Regions from separate parts of the Streptomyces sp. NPDC087440 genome, predicted to be linked through region 1. Evidence: riboswitches for the same ligand, from Rfam matches in the RefSeq annotation. Region 1 holds a riboswitch; the other holds the start of a gene.
The links. Region 1 has a riboswitch for glycine ahead of gcvT (glycine cleavage system aminomethyltransferase GcvT). Riboswitches for the same ligand answer to the same signal wherever they lie in the genome.
Positions count from the first base shown of each region.

Region 2: another riboswitch for glycine. It lies ahead of gcvP (aminomethyl-transferring glycine dehydrogenase); the one in region 1 lies ahead of gcvT (glycine cleavage system aminomethyltransferase GcvT).

Region 1 is NZ_JBIUXN010000007.1:315,266-321,878, reverse strand. Features, by position in the region: gene glyA (serine hydroxymethyltransferase) at 1-1,139, opposite strand, end outside; gene gcvH (glycine cleavage system protein GcvH) at 1,160-1,537, opposite strand; gene gcvT (glycine cleavage system aminomethyltransferase GcvT) at 1,669-2,784, opposite strand; glycine riboswitch at 2,929-3,026, opposite strand; gene ACIO3O_RS17650 (AAA family ATPase) at 3,182-3,859, shown strand; gene ACIO3O_RS17645 (hypothetical protein) at 3,923-4,576, opposite strand; gene ACIO3O_RS17640 (enhanced serine sensitivity protein SseB) at 4,978-5,718, shown strand; gene ACIO3O_RS17635 (enhanced serine sensitivity protein SseB C-terminal domain-containing protein) at 5,889-6,613, shown strand, end outside.
Region 2 is NZ_JBIUXN010000022.1:158,560-165,172, forward strand. Features, by position in the region: gene gcvP (aminomethyl-transferring glycine dehydrogenase) at 1-2,691, opposite strand, end outside; glycine riboswitch at 2,891-2,987, opposite strand; gene ACIO3O_RS34015 (PRC-barrel domain-containing protein) at 3,112-3,429, shown strand; gene ACIO3O_RS34020 (DNA polymerase IV) at 3,588-4,958, opposite strand; gene ACIO3O_RS34025 (MerR family transcriptional regulator) at 5,049-5,663, opposite strand; gene ACIO3O_RS34030 (bifunctional nuclease family protein) at 5,878-6,351, opposite strand; gene ACIO3O_RS34035 (MerR family transcriptional regulator) at 6,417-6,613, opposite strand, start outside.

The sequences.
Region 1 (6,613 bases):
TCCTCCGTCTGGAAACCGCGGGTGGCAAGGGCGGGGGTGCCGATGCGCAGGCCCGAGGTGACCATCGGGGGGCGGGGGTCGTTCGGGACGGCGTTGCGGTTGACCGTGATGCCGACCTCGTGGAGGCGGTCCTCGGCCTGCTGGCCGTCCAGCTCCGAGTCGCGCAGGTCGACCAGGACCAGGTGCACGTCGGTGCCGCCGGAGAGCACGGACACACCGTGCTCGGTGACGTCGGCCTGCACCAGGCGCTCGGCCAGGATGCGGGCGCCGTCCAGGGTGCGCTGCTGGCGCTCCTTGAACTCCTCCGAGGCCGCGACCTTGAAGGACACGGCCTTGGCCGCGATCACGTGCTCCAGCGGACCGCCCTGCTGACCCGGGAAGACCGCGGAGTTGATCTTCTTGGCGAGCTCCTGCGTGGAGAGGATCACACCGCCACGGGGGCCGCCGAGGGTCTTGTGGGTGGTCGTGGTGACGACGTGGGCGTGCGGCACCGGGTTCGGGTGCAGGCCCGCGGCGACCAGGCCCGCGAAGTGCGCCATGTCGACCATGAGGTACGCGCCGACCTCGTCCGCGATCTCGCGGAACTTGGCGAAGTCCAGCTGGCGGGGGTAGGCGGACCAGCCCGCGACGATCAGCTTCGGCTGGTTCTCCTTGGCGAGGCGGGCGACCTCGTCCATGTCCACGACGCCGGTCTCGTCCACGTGGTACGCGACCACGTTGTAGAGCTTGCCGGAGAAGTTGATCTTCATGCCGTGGGTCAGGTGACCGCCGTGGGCCAGGTTCAGGCCCATGATCGTGTCGCCCGGCTTCAGCAGCGCGAACATCGCGGCGGCGTTCGCCTGCGCACCGGAGTGCGGCTGGACGTTCGCGTGCTCGGCGCCGAACAGCGCCTTGATGCGGTCGATCGCGATCTGCTCGACCACGTCGACGTGCTCGCAGCCGCCGTAGTAGCGGCGGCCCGGGTAGCCCTCGGCGTACTTGTTGGTGAGGACCGAGCCCTGGGCCTCCATGACGGCGACGGGAGCGAAGTTCTCCGACGCGATCATTTCGAGGGTGGACTGCTGGCGGTGGAGCTCGGCGTCGACGGCGGCGGCGACGTCCGGGTCCAGCTCGTGGAGGGAGGAGTTGAGAAGCGACATCAGGCGAGTCCCTAAGGGTTTCAGTTGCCGGAGAGCGCGGTGTACTCGTCGGCGGAGAGCAGGTCGCCCGGCTCGTCCGTGACGCGCACCTTGAACAGCCAGCCGCCCTCGAAGGGGGCGGAGTTCACCAGCGAGGGGTCGTCCACGACGTCCTGGTTGGCCTCGGTGACCTCGCCGGTCACCGGGGAGTACAGGTCGCTGACGGACTTGGTCGACTCCAGCTCACCGCAGGTCTCGCCCGCGGTCACCGTGTCGCCGACTGCCGGGAGCTGGGCGTAGACGACGTCACCGAGCGCGTTGGCCGCGAACTCCGTGATGCCGACCGTCGCGACGCCGTCCTCGGCCGTCGCGAGCCACTCGTGCTCCTTGCTGTAACGCAGCTGCTGGGGGTTGCTCATGGCTGAATTCTCCTGGATGCGGGGGAGTGCTGAGGAACAGGGTCTTGACAGATGAGACGTGAGGACGCCCGCGGGGATGCGGCGTTCGTCACTTCCGGCGGCGCGGGGCGCTGCTTCCGGCGGCGGGGGCGCTACTTCTGCCGCTTGTAGAAGGGGAGCGCGACGACCTCGTACGGCTCGTGGCTGCCCCGGATGTCGACGCCGACGCCCGCCGTGCCCGGCGCGGCGAAGGCCGCGTCGACGTACGCCATGGCGATCGGCCTGCCCAGCGTCGGGGACGGGGCGCCGGAGGTGACCTCGCCGATGACCTTGCCGTCGGCGACGACCTGGTAGCCGGAGCGCGGGACGCGGCGGCCCTCGGCGACCAGGCCGACCAGCTTGCGCGGCGGAGCGGTCTCGGCGCGCTCGGCGGCCGCCTCCAGGGACGTACGACCGACGAAGTCGCCGTCCTTCTCGAACTTGACGACCCGGCCCAGGCCCGCGTCGAACGGGGTCAGCTTCGTCGTCAGCTCGTTGCCGTACAGCGGCATGCCCGCCTCCAGGCGCAGCGTGTCGCGGCAGGACAGGCCGCACGGGATGAGGCCGACGTCCTTGCCCGCCTCGGTCAGGGCCTGCCACAGCGCCTCCGCGTGCCGCGGCTCGACGAACAGCTCGAAGCCGTCCTCGCCGGTGTAGCCGGTGCGGGCGATCAGCGCCGGGACGCCGGCGACGGTGCCGGGCAGGCCCGCGTAGTACTTCAGGCCGTCCAGGTCGGCGTCCGTGACGGACTTCAGGATGCCGGGGGACTCCGGGCCCTGCACGGCGATGAGGGCGTACGCGTCGCGGTCGTCCCGCACCTCGGCGTCGAAGCCCTCGGCGCGGGCGATCAGGGCGTCCAGGACGATCTGGGCGTTGCCCGCGTTGGCGACCACCATGTATTCCGTCTCGCCCAGGCGGTAGACGATCAGGTCGTCGACGATGCCGCCGTCCTCCTGGCAGATCATCGTGTACCGGGCGCGGCCGAGGCCGACGGTGCCGATGTTGCCGACGAGGGCGAAGTTGAGGAGGTCCACGGCCTGCGGGCCGGTCACCGTGATCTCGCCCATGTGGGAGAGGTCGAAGAGCCCCGCCTTCGTGCGTACGGCATTGTGCTCGTCGCGCTCGGAGGCGTACCGCAGCGGCATGTCCCAGCCCGCGAAGTCGGTCATCGTCGCGCCGAGCGAGCGATGCAGGGCATCGAGGGCGGTGTGGCGGGGGGCGGTGCTCATGACGGAAAGACTCCCAGGGCATGACGACGGGGACGGTCCTCCCCATCTGTCATCGGAACCTGAGAGGTTCGCCGTCGCAACTCGCGCGTGCGGCTTGCACCTTGGGTGGGGCCGCCCGGTGGGGGACCCGCTTTTCAGATCTGCCTCGCCCGCGCGGTACGGGGCCTGAGAGATTCAAGGGAGGAGCTTGCTCCTTCGGCGTCCTTCGGCACTGCTGCCGTGGACTCTCCCGCGCGGATTCATGCGGCCGTTGTGAAGTTGAGGGTGCACAGGTGTGGCCTGGCGCGCACATCATTGCACGGCCCTCCCGGTCAGCAAATCGCTTGTCCCGCATTACCTTTTCTTTACACTTCTTGGGCAAGGGTGAGGGCATACCCGAGGGGGAGGGGTGAGGACGTTGCAGCAGCCCAGTGCATGCGCCGCCACGACAGGCCTGCGGACCGAGGCGGTCGTGGGGGCGGTGGGAGCGGTGGGGACCGTGGGAGCCGTGTCGGCGCGGGTCGTGCGCGACCTGCGCGAGCGCGAGGGACGCAGCCCACGGCGGCTGATGTTCGCCGAGGGGGACGTGGTGGTGGTGTCGGGCCTGCCCGGCAGCGGCAAGTCCACGCTCATGGGCAGGGCCGCCACGGGGGTGCGCACCATCGACTCGCAGGACGTGCGCGAGCGCTGGGACGCCAGGGCGCCGCGCTTACTGCCGTACGCCCTCTACCGCCCGCTCGTCCGCGTCGCGCACTACGCGGGGCTGCGCCGGGCACTGCGCTCCGGCGCCTCCGTCGTCGTGCACGACTGCGGTACGCAGGCCTGGGTGCGGCGGTGGCTGGCGCGCGAGGCCCGCAGACGCGGGCGGGGGCTGCGGCTGATCCTGCTCGACGTGTCGCCCGAGGTGGCCAGGGAGGGCCAGCTGGAGCGCGGCCGCGGGGTCTCCGGCTACGCCTTCGCCCGGCACCGCAGGGCCGTCGGAACCCTGGTCCGGGACGCGGAGGAGGGGCGGCTGCCCGCCGGGTGCGCCTCGGCCGTACTGCTGGACAGGGACGCGGCGGGGGTGCTGCGGGAGATCGGGTTCGAGGGGGAGTGAGGCGGAGCCTCTCCCCTCTCCCCCCGGCGCGGGGTGCCGGGGGGAGAGGGGAAAGGGGCGGGACTACTTCGGGGGACGGGCGGCGGACGCCTTGGCCCACACCGTGGCCGCCAGCTTGGCGGAAGCCTGCTGCACGCCGCCGAAGGCCTGCCGGGCGGCGTCCCAGTCGCCGGTCGAGACGGCCTTGACGAGCGCGTCGACGCTCGCCTTCAGGGCGGTGCGGGCGGCGGAGACCGTGGGGCACGGCTTGGCGGGCCCCGGGTCGACGATCACGGGGGGCGTGGTCGTGTCCACCGTGGTCGTCGCCGTGTTCGTGCCCGTGCCCGTGTCGGCCTCCGGGTCGACCGTCTGCGCGGTGTCCGTGTCCGTCGTGTCGTCGTCCACGGGATCCAGCAGGGACAGCGGGGTGTTGGCCGCGACAGGCTCCGGGTCGTCCGCCCGGGCGGCGGACGCGGTGCCCGCCAGTGCGTCCGCCAGCCGGGCCTCGACCAGGGCGCGGGCGGCGGTCCGCTCCGCAGCGGGCGCGACGGCGAGGTTCCGGGCGGCCTTGGTGAGGGCGTCCAGGTCGTGCCGGACGCCGTGCCCCGCAGCTGCGGATGCCGACGGGATGCTTCCCCCGGCGATGGTGGCAGCGGCGGCCGTGCCGGCCGTGCCGAGGATCAGCGCCCCGCAGAGCGACGTGGAGAGGGCGAGGGCGGCGGTCCTGTTCAGTGCCATGACGGCGGGTTTCCTTCCGGAAGGGGGAGTTCGGGGACGAGGCCGACCCGGCCGGTGGGGGCATCCGGTGGAGCGGTGGCGGTGGGGAACCGCCCGGCGGCCGATCGGCTCTGCTCGCCACCCTCGAATGGCGCAGCACGCTCCGCAACGCGGCGGGTGCGGAACGTGGCCATTCGGGTGGACTCCGCTGATCCGGAGCGCCCCGGCGATAGGCTCGGGCCCCGTACAGAGGCGGTAGGCAGGCGAGAAGGGGACGGTCCGTGGACATACCGGAGACGACGGGGCAGTACGGGGTGCCGGAGCAGCCCGGACCGTACGGCGGTGCTCCCTACGGGGCCCCCGGCGACGGTGCCCCGACCGGCGGGAGCCTTCCCGGCGGTGGTCTTCCCGACGGCGCCGCCCTGCCCGGCGGGGGCTGGCCGGCCAACGAGCTGGAGGACGTGCTCGCCGCCTCCCTCGGCAACCCCGGCGCAGGCCCACGGCTCGTGGAGGTGCTCGGCCGTTCGCAGGTGTGGATTCCGCTGCCCAACGGAGGCGGCCCCGACCGGGGTCCGCTCGACCTGCCGACCATCGAGTTCGACGGCCAGGCGTACGTACCCGTCTTCAGCTCCGAGCAGCAGTTCCGCACCTGCGTCGGCAGCCACCTGGACTTCGCCGTCGCCCCGGCCGTGGAGTTCGCCCGTGGGCTGCCGCCGCAGCTGGGCATCGTGGTGAACCCGGAGGGCGCGGTCGGCATGCCGCTGCCGCCGCCCGCCGTCGCCGAGCTGTGCCGCATCGGCCGCACCCCGCTGGACGGTCCGGCGAGCGGCGGCCGGGTGCGGCTCTTCGAGCCCGACTGGCAGGACGAGCCCGTCGACTTCCTCGCCGCGGCCGCGGAGGCGTTCCGGCAGAGCGGCGTCGTCGTCACCGCCCGCCGCGCCCTGGCGAGCGTGGAGGGCGACCCGCCGGCCCTGTTCGTCGGCGTACAGGTGTCGTCGTGGGAAGGGCCCGACCGCAACGCGCCGATGGAGGCGCTGGGGCAGGCGCTGAACCGGGAGTCCGTGCCGTGGCCGGTGCACCTGCTGCTGCTCGACATGGCGCAGGACCCGGTGGCGGACTGGATGCTGGAGCGGATCCGGCCGTTCTACACGCGGGAGCACTGAGGCCGTGCGGGACCGTGCGGCCGTGCGCGGTCCCGCACGGCGGGCGAAGACTTCCCGCCCGACACCGGCCCGGTGTCAGCGGTGCCGCTTAAGCTGGTTGGATGACCACGCCACACGGGGGCGGTGTCGACACGGTGGATACGGTGGATCGAAGAGGGGCGGGACCCAGGGTGAGCGCGTCAGGCTCCGCGACGGCCGGACAGGTCGAGCACATGCTGCGCCAGGTGACCCCGGGGCGGTACGACGCGTACGAGGCGCTGCTGCACGCCCTCGCGGACGGCCAGGTGTGGATGCTGCTCTGGCACGGCACCGCCGGTTCCCCCGACGCCCAGTACGGGAACATGGAGGTCGAGGGCACCGGCTACGCGCCGTGCGTGACCTCCGCCCAGGAGCTCTCCGCGAGCGGCTGGAACCGGGCGTACGACGTGACCTCGGGCCGTGACCTGGCCCGCGCCCTGTACCCCGACCACTGGGGCATCTGGCTGAACCCGCACGCCCCCGGTGGCGGCGTCGGCATCCCCTGGCTGGACCTGCGGCGCATCGCCACCGGTCTGGACCGGATGCCCGCGGGGCCGCTGCGGATGAGCGAACCGGCCCTGGACATCCCGCAGTTCTACGCCCAGCTGTCCCAGAACGCGCACCGCACCCCGGCCGTCCGCGCGCTCAGCCGCGCCTGGGTGCAGCCCGCGCTGGGAGCCCCGTACCTCGCCATCGGTCTCGACCTGTACGACACCGGCCGCCAGTCGGTGGAGGCGGTGCGGGCGATGATGCAGCAGTCCATCGGCGTCGTCCCGGACGGCCTGCCGGTGTCCACGGTCGCGATGACCGACGAGCACGACCCGGTCGGCATGTGGCTGCGCGCCAACGCCCGGCCGTTCTACGACCGGGACGCGCA
Region 2 (6,613 bases), on a different contig from region 1:
GTTGTCCTCGGCGGGCCATTCGCCGCCCGCGACCTTCTCGATCTCGCCGCGGATGGCGATCATCGTGTCGCAGAACCGGTCCAGCTCGAAGAGGTTCTCGCTCTCCGTCGGCTCGATCATGAGTGTCCCGGCGACCGGGAACGACATGGTCGGCGCGTGGAAGCCGTAGTCGATGAGCCGCTTGGCGATGTCGTCCACGCTCACACCCGTCGCCTTCGACAGCGGGCGCAGGTCCACGATGCACTCGTGCGCGACGAGTCCGTTGGGACCGGTGTAGAGCACCGGGTAGTGCGGCTCCAGACGCTTGGCGATGTAGTTCGCCGCGAGCACCGCCACCTGCGTGGCCCGCTTCAGGCCCTCGCCGCCCATGAGACGTACGTACGCCCAGGAGATCGGCAGGATTCCGGCCGAACCCCACGGCGCGGCGGAGATCGGGCCGACACCCGTCTCGGGACCGGCCGACGGCTGGAGCGGGTGGTTGGGCAGGTACGGCGCGAGGTGCGCACGCACGCCGACCGGGCCGACGCCGGGGCCGCCGCCGCCGTGCGGGATGCAGAAGGTCTTGTGCAGGTTCAGGTGGCTGACGTCGCCACCGAACTTGCCCGGCTTGGCCAGCCCCACCAGCGCGTTGAGGTTCGCGCCGTCGACGTACACCTGGCCGCCGGCCTCGTGCACGGTCGCGCAGATGTCGGCGACGTGCTCCTCGAAGACGCCGTGCGTCGACGGGTAGGTGATCATCAGCACCGACAGTTCGTCGCGGTACTGCTCGATCTTGGCGCGCAGGTCCTCGACGTCGACCTCGCCGTCGTCGGCGGTCTTCACCACGACGACCTTCATGCCCGCCATCACGGCGCTCGCCGCGTTGGTGCCGTGCGCGGAGGACGGGATCAGGCACACGGTGCGCTGCTCGTCACCGTTCGCCCGGTGGTACGCGCGCACCGCCAGCAGTCCGGCCAGCTCGCCCTGCGAACCGGCGTTGGGCTGGATGGACACCGCGTCGTACCCGGTGACCTCGGCGAGCCGCTCCTCCAGCTCGCGGATGAGCGTCAGATATCCGGCGGCCTGCTCGACCGGCGCGAAGGGGTGGATCGCCCCGAACTCGGGCCAGGTCACCGGCTCCATCTCGGTGGTCGCGTTCAGCTTCATGGTGCAGGAGCCGAGCGGGATCATGCCGCGGTCGAGCGCGTAGTCGCGGTCGGCGAGCTTGCGCAGGTAGCGCAGCATCGCGGTCTCGGAGCGGTGCGCGTGGAAGACCGGGTGGGTCAGATACGCGTCCGTACGCAGCAGCCCCTCCGGCAGCGCCTCGCCGACGCTCTCGTCCAGTGCGACGATGTCGCCCTCGACGCCGAACGCGGCCCACACGGCGGCCACTTGGGTGCGCGCGGTGGTCTCGTCGCAGGCGATGGACACCAGGTCGGCGTCGACCCGGCGGACGTTGACGCCGTTCGCCCGAGCGGCGGCGACGACCTCGTCGGCGCGGCCGGGAACGCGCACGGTCAGCGTGTCGAAGAACGCGCCGTGCACGACCTCCACGCCACCGGCCGTCAGCCCCTCGGCGAGGATCGACGCGTAGCGGTGCGTGCGCCGCGCGATCCCCTTGAGCCCGTCCGGCCCGTGGTAGACCGCGTACATCCCGGCCATCACGGCGAGCAGGACCTGCGCCGTACAGATGTTGCTGGTCGCCTTCTCGCGACGGATGTGCTGCTCACGCGTCTGGAGCGCCAGCCGGTACGCCTTGTTGCCGTCGGCGTCCACCGAGACACCCACGAGCCGCCCCGGCAGGCTGCGCGCGAACTTCTCGCGTACGGCCATGAACCCGGCGTGCGGACCGCCGAAGCCCATCGGCACACCGAAGCGCTGCGTGGTGCCGACCGCGATGTCCGCGCCCAGCTCGCCGGGCGAGGTCAGCAGCGTCAGCGCCAACAGGTCGGCGGCGACGGTGACGATCGCGCCGAGCTCGTGCGCGGCGTCGATCACGGGCTTGATGTCCCGCACCACACCGGAGGCGCCCGGGTACTGGAGCAGCACGCCGAAGACACCGCGCTCGGCGATCTCGGCCGGAATGCCCTCGGCCAGGTCGGCGACGACGACCTCGACGCCGGTCGGCTCGGCCCGCGTCTGGATCACGGCGATGGTCTGCGGAAGCGTTTCCGCGTCGACCAGGAAGACGCCCTGCTTGACCTTGCCCACCCGGCGGGCCAGCGACATGGCCTCGGCCGCGGCGGTGCCCTCGTCGAGCAGGGAAGCGCCCGAGGTGGGCAGCCCGGTCAGCTCGGCGACCATCGTCTGGAAGTTGAGCAGGGCCTCAAGTCGTCCCTGCGAGATCTCCGGCTGGTACGGCGTGTAGGCGGTGTACCAGGCCGGGTTCTCCATGACGTTCCGCAGGATGACCGGCGGCGTGAAGGTCCCGTAGTACCCGAGCCCGATCATCGGGGCCAGTACCTGGTTGCGGTCGGCCAGCGTGCGCAACTCGGCCAGGACCTCGGCCTCGGTGCGCGCGTCCGGGAGCCCCAGCGCCTCGGCGTTCTTGATGGCGTCCGGCACCGCGGCGGCGGTCAGCTCGTCGAGCGACCCGTAGCCGACCTGGGCGAGCATCTTCGCCTGCGCCTCGCCGTCAGGGCCGATGTGACGCTGCTCAAAGGGAATGCCACGCTCAAGCTCGGCGAGCGGAATACGACGGTTGGCAGTCATCTGCGGAAGGCCTCCTGGTCCGACACGACCTGCGAGGGGCACCACGGCACGGGTACCCGGACGGCCTCCCCCTCTGTCATCTCAACCTGAGAGCTTCACCGGAGCGCCACGATCGGCACTCCGACTTTCACCGTCGGTGAGGAAAGGTCACGCTCCGGCCTGCGCCGAATCCGCCACCCGCCCTGCTTTCCAGAGTGACCTCGTCCGTGCGGTACAGGGGCCTGAGAGATTCCGGGGAGGAGTTGCTCCTTCGGCGCCTCCGACACGTACTCGGAGGACTCTCCCGCACGGGGTCAGCAGCCTCGGTCAGCCTACCAGCGCACTCATCGTTCGATCCCTCGAGTGGCCAGCCTCACGATTCTGCTCTTTCGTAGTGTTTTACGGGGATTCACCCAGCAGTTGCGACCAGTTGGAGGGACCGTGCAGACCGACATCGATCCGCGCAGCCTGATCGGCCGCAAGGCGTTCGACCGGAACGGCACCAAGATCGGCACAGTGGACGAGGTCTACCTCGACGACGCCACCGGCATCCCGGAGTGGGCTGCCCTGCGCACGGGCCTCTTCTCCCGCGACGCCTTCGTCCCGCTGGAGCCCAGCCGCCTGGAGGACGACACCCTCCGCATCCCCTTCGAGAAGTCCCTGATCCGCGACGCCCCCGACTTCGGCGTGGGCCGCCACCTCTCCCCCGAACAAGAACTCCAGCTCTACCACCACTACGGCCTCCACCTCCCCCGCTGACCGGAAGCGCCCCGTCAGGGGCGCGAGGCTGTGCCGATGTGCGGCTCCGCCGCGTGGGCGCGAGCAACCAAACTCCAAGCCGCGCGGCAGCGCTTTAGGGAAAGGGCGGGTCCGGGGCGAAATCCGGGGGTCCTGGGGCAGCGCCCCCGGCACGAACCTCAGCCACCCACCAACGGCAACGGCTCCCCCCGCTCCAACCCCGGTTCATCGACCCGAAACGTCCTCACCCGCCCCGGCCCCGGCGACCCCGGTTCCTCGAACCGCACCGTCACCCTCCCCAGCCCACTGCCCTGCACCCACCCCGCCCCGTACTCCGCATGCCGCACGTCGTGCCCGGCCAGCCACCGCCGCTCCCCGGCCGCTTCCGCTTCCGGCACCTCGACCGCCGCCTCGACAGGCTCCGGAGCCACTTCCTCAGCCGCCGTCCCCCCAGCTGCGGCCGCTGCGGCAGCCGCTTCCGCCGCCTGCGCAAAAAGATCCTCCTGCGTGAAGTCCGCCAGCCCCGACACCCCGACCCCGAGCAGCCGCACGCCCCCCGTCGTGTCGACCCCCTCCAGCAGCCTCGCCGCAGCCTCCCGCACCACCCCCGGATCGTCCGTCGGCCCCCGCAAGGTCTCCGACCGCGTCAACGTCGAGAAGTCAAAGCGCCGCACCTTCAGCACCACGGTCCGCCCCGACCGCCCCGCCCCCCGCAGCCGCTCCACGCACCGGTCCGCCAACCGCTCCACCTCCGACCGCACCCGCACCCGGTCGTGCAGATCCACGTCAAAGGTGTCCTCGACCGAAACCGACTTGGCGTCCCGCTCAGCCACCACGGGCCGGTCGTCGAGCCCCTGGGCCATCCGGTGCAGCGACGCCCCGTGCGCCTTCCCCAACAGCCGTACGAGCTCGTCCTCGCCCGCCTCCGCCAGGTGCGCGACGGTCGTCATCCCGGCCCGCCGCAGGTGATCGCCCGTGGCCGGCCCGACCCCCGGCAGAATCCGCACGGACATCGGTGCGAGCATCTCCCGCTCGGTCCCGGGCGCTATCAGGCACAGCCCGTCCGGCTTGGCCTCCTCGGAGGCGATCTTCGCCAGCATCTTGGATCCCGCGAGCCCCACCGACCCGCTGAGCCCCGTCAGCTCCCTGATCTGCTCCCGCAGCCGCTCCCCGACCGCCCGCGCGGAAGCCTCGTCGTCAGCCGACCCCCCGGCCTCCAGGTCCACGAACGCCTCGTCGAGGCTGAGCGGCTCCACCAGCGGCGACAGCCGCCCCAGCAGCTCCATCACCGTCTCGCTCACCGCCCGGTACACGGTGAAGCGCGGCACCAGGTACGCGGCATTGGGCGCCAGCCTGCGCGCCTGCGCCGTCGGCATCGCCGAGTGCACGCCGAAACGCCTGGCTTCGTACGAAGCGGTCGCGACCACCCCGCGCGGCCCGAGCCCGCCCACCACGACCGGCTTTCCGCGCAGGCTGGGCTTCGCCGCCTGCTCCACTGCGGCGTAGAAGGCATCCATGTCGAGATGCAGAATGGTCGGCGCGGTCCTCACCCCACCGATGCTGCCCTACGCCACTGACAATCGGCCGGAAGGCCCCGCAGCGCGCAGCGCACCGCCCCGCGACAAAGCCCGCAGAGGGCCTCAGACGGCCCGGTTGCGCCGCCGCGCCAGCTCGTCCCCCGGGTTGTTCCCGACGAGCGTCTCACCGGTGTCCACGCGCTCCCCGTGCAGCTGCGACAGCGCCGTCTCGACGTCCCGCCAGACCACGCCCACGGCGATCCCGAAGACCCCCTGGCCACCCTGGAGGAGGCTGACGACCTCGTCCGGCGAGGTGCACTCGTACACCGTCGCCCCGTCGCACATCAGCGTCATCCGCTCCAGGTCCTGAAAGCCCCGGGCCCTCAGGTGCTGCACGGCGGCGCGGATGTTCTGCAGGGCGACCCCGGTGTCCAGGAACCGCTTGACGATCTTGAGCACCACGACGTCACGAAAGCTGTAGAGCCGCTGCGTGCCCGACCCGTACGCGGGCCGCACGCTCGGCTCGACGAGCCCGGTGCGCGCCCAGTAGTCCAATTGCCGGTACGTGATACCGGCCGCCGCACACGCGGTGGGCCCCCGGTATCCGACCGTCTCGGCCGCGGGCTGTGCCGCCGCCGTACGTGGGGTGTGGCTTCCGGTGGTGCTTGCTGTGGGGTCGGCCGAACTGCCGAGCGGATACGGCCCGCCCGTCGCCGTACCGTCGCCGCTGATTCTCACGCCGACCTCCGTCCTTGACCTGCCTTGTCGACGGTAGGCAGTCACCCGGGGTGCGTCAACGATCGCCACACTCGGCACGCCGAGTGATAATCACCCTGAGAGTGGTTTCCCGCATCTCTCTTCGGGGAAAGGCTACTCGAATGCGCAGAAATCCCCGGGGACCCGAAGGCCCACCGGGGACATGCGGCTCACGGGATCACCTGGACCGCGTGGCTCACTGACTGTTGGTGCCGAAGTCTTCCGGCGAGATCTGGTCGAGGAACTCGCGGAACTTCTCCACCTCGTCCTCCTGCTCGTCCGGAATCGCGATCCCGGCATCGTCCAGGACCCCGTCACTGCCGTAGATCGGCGTTCCGGTGCGCAGCGCGAGCGCTATCGCGTCCGACGGCCTGGCACTGACCTCCACCCCGCTGGCGAAGACCAGCTCGGCGTAGAACACCCCGTCCCGCAGATCGGTGATCCGCACTTCGGTGAGCTCCTGGCCGACCGCTTCGAGCACGTCCTTGAAGAGGTCGTGCGTCAGCGGCCTGGCGGGGGCCAGCCCCTGCTGGGCGAAGGCGATGGCAGTGGCCTCACCCGGTCCGATCCAGATGGGAAGGTACCGATCGCCTCCCACTTCACGCAGGAGCACGATCGGCTGGTTGTTGGGCATTTCCACCCTGACACCTACGACGTCGAGCTCGTTCACACAGCAACCCTAGGACGTGCCCGACCGGTTTGGGTAGTCGGGCTCCTGTTCACTCCACCTGCGGCTCAGTTCGAGCCGGCCCTCAGCGCGGTCTGGACCAGCGCCGCATGCAGCCGTACGGACAGCCCTGCGAGCTCCCGCGTGGTCGCCTCGGCATGCGCCCTGGTCTGCGGGTTGCGGTGCCGCCGCAGCGGAGCCACCACATTGCCGATCAGGCCGGCCTCGCGGTCGGCGGCGGCCTTCATGGCCCGCAGGTGCCTCG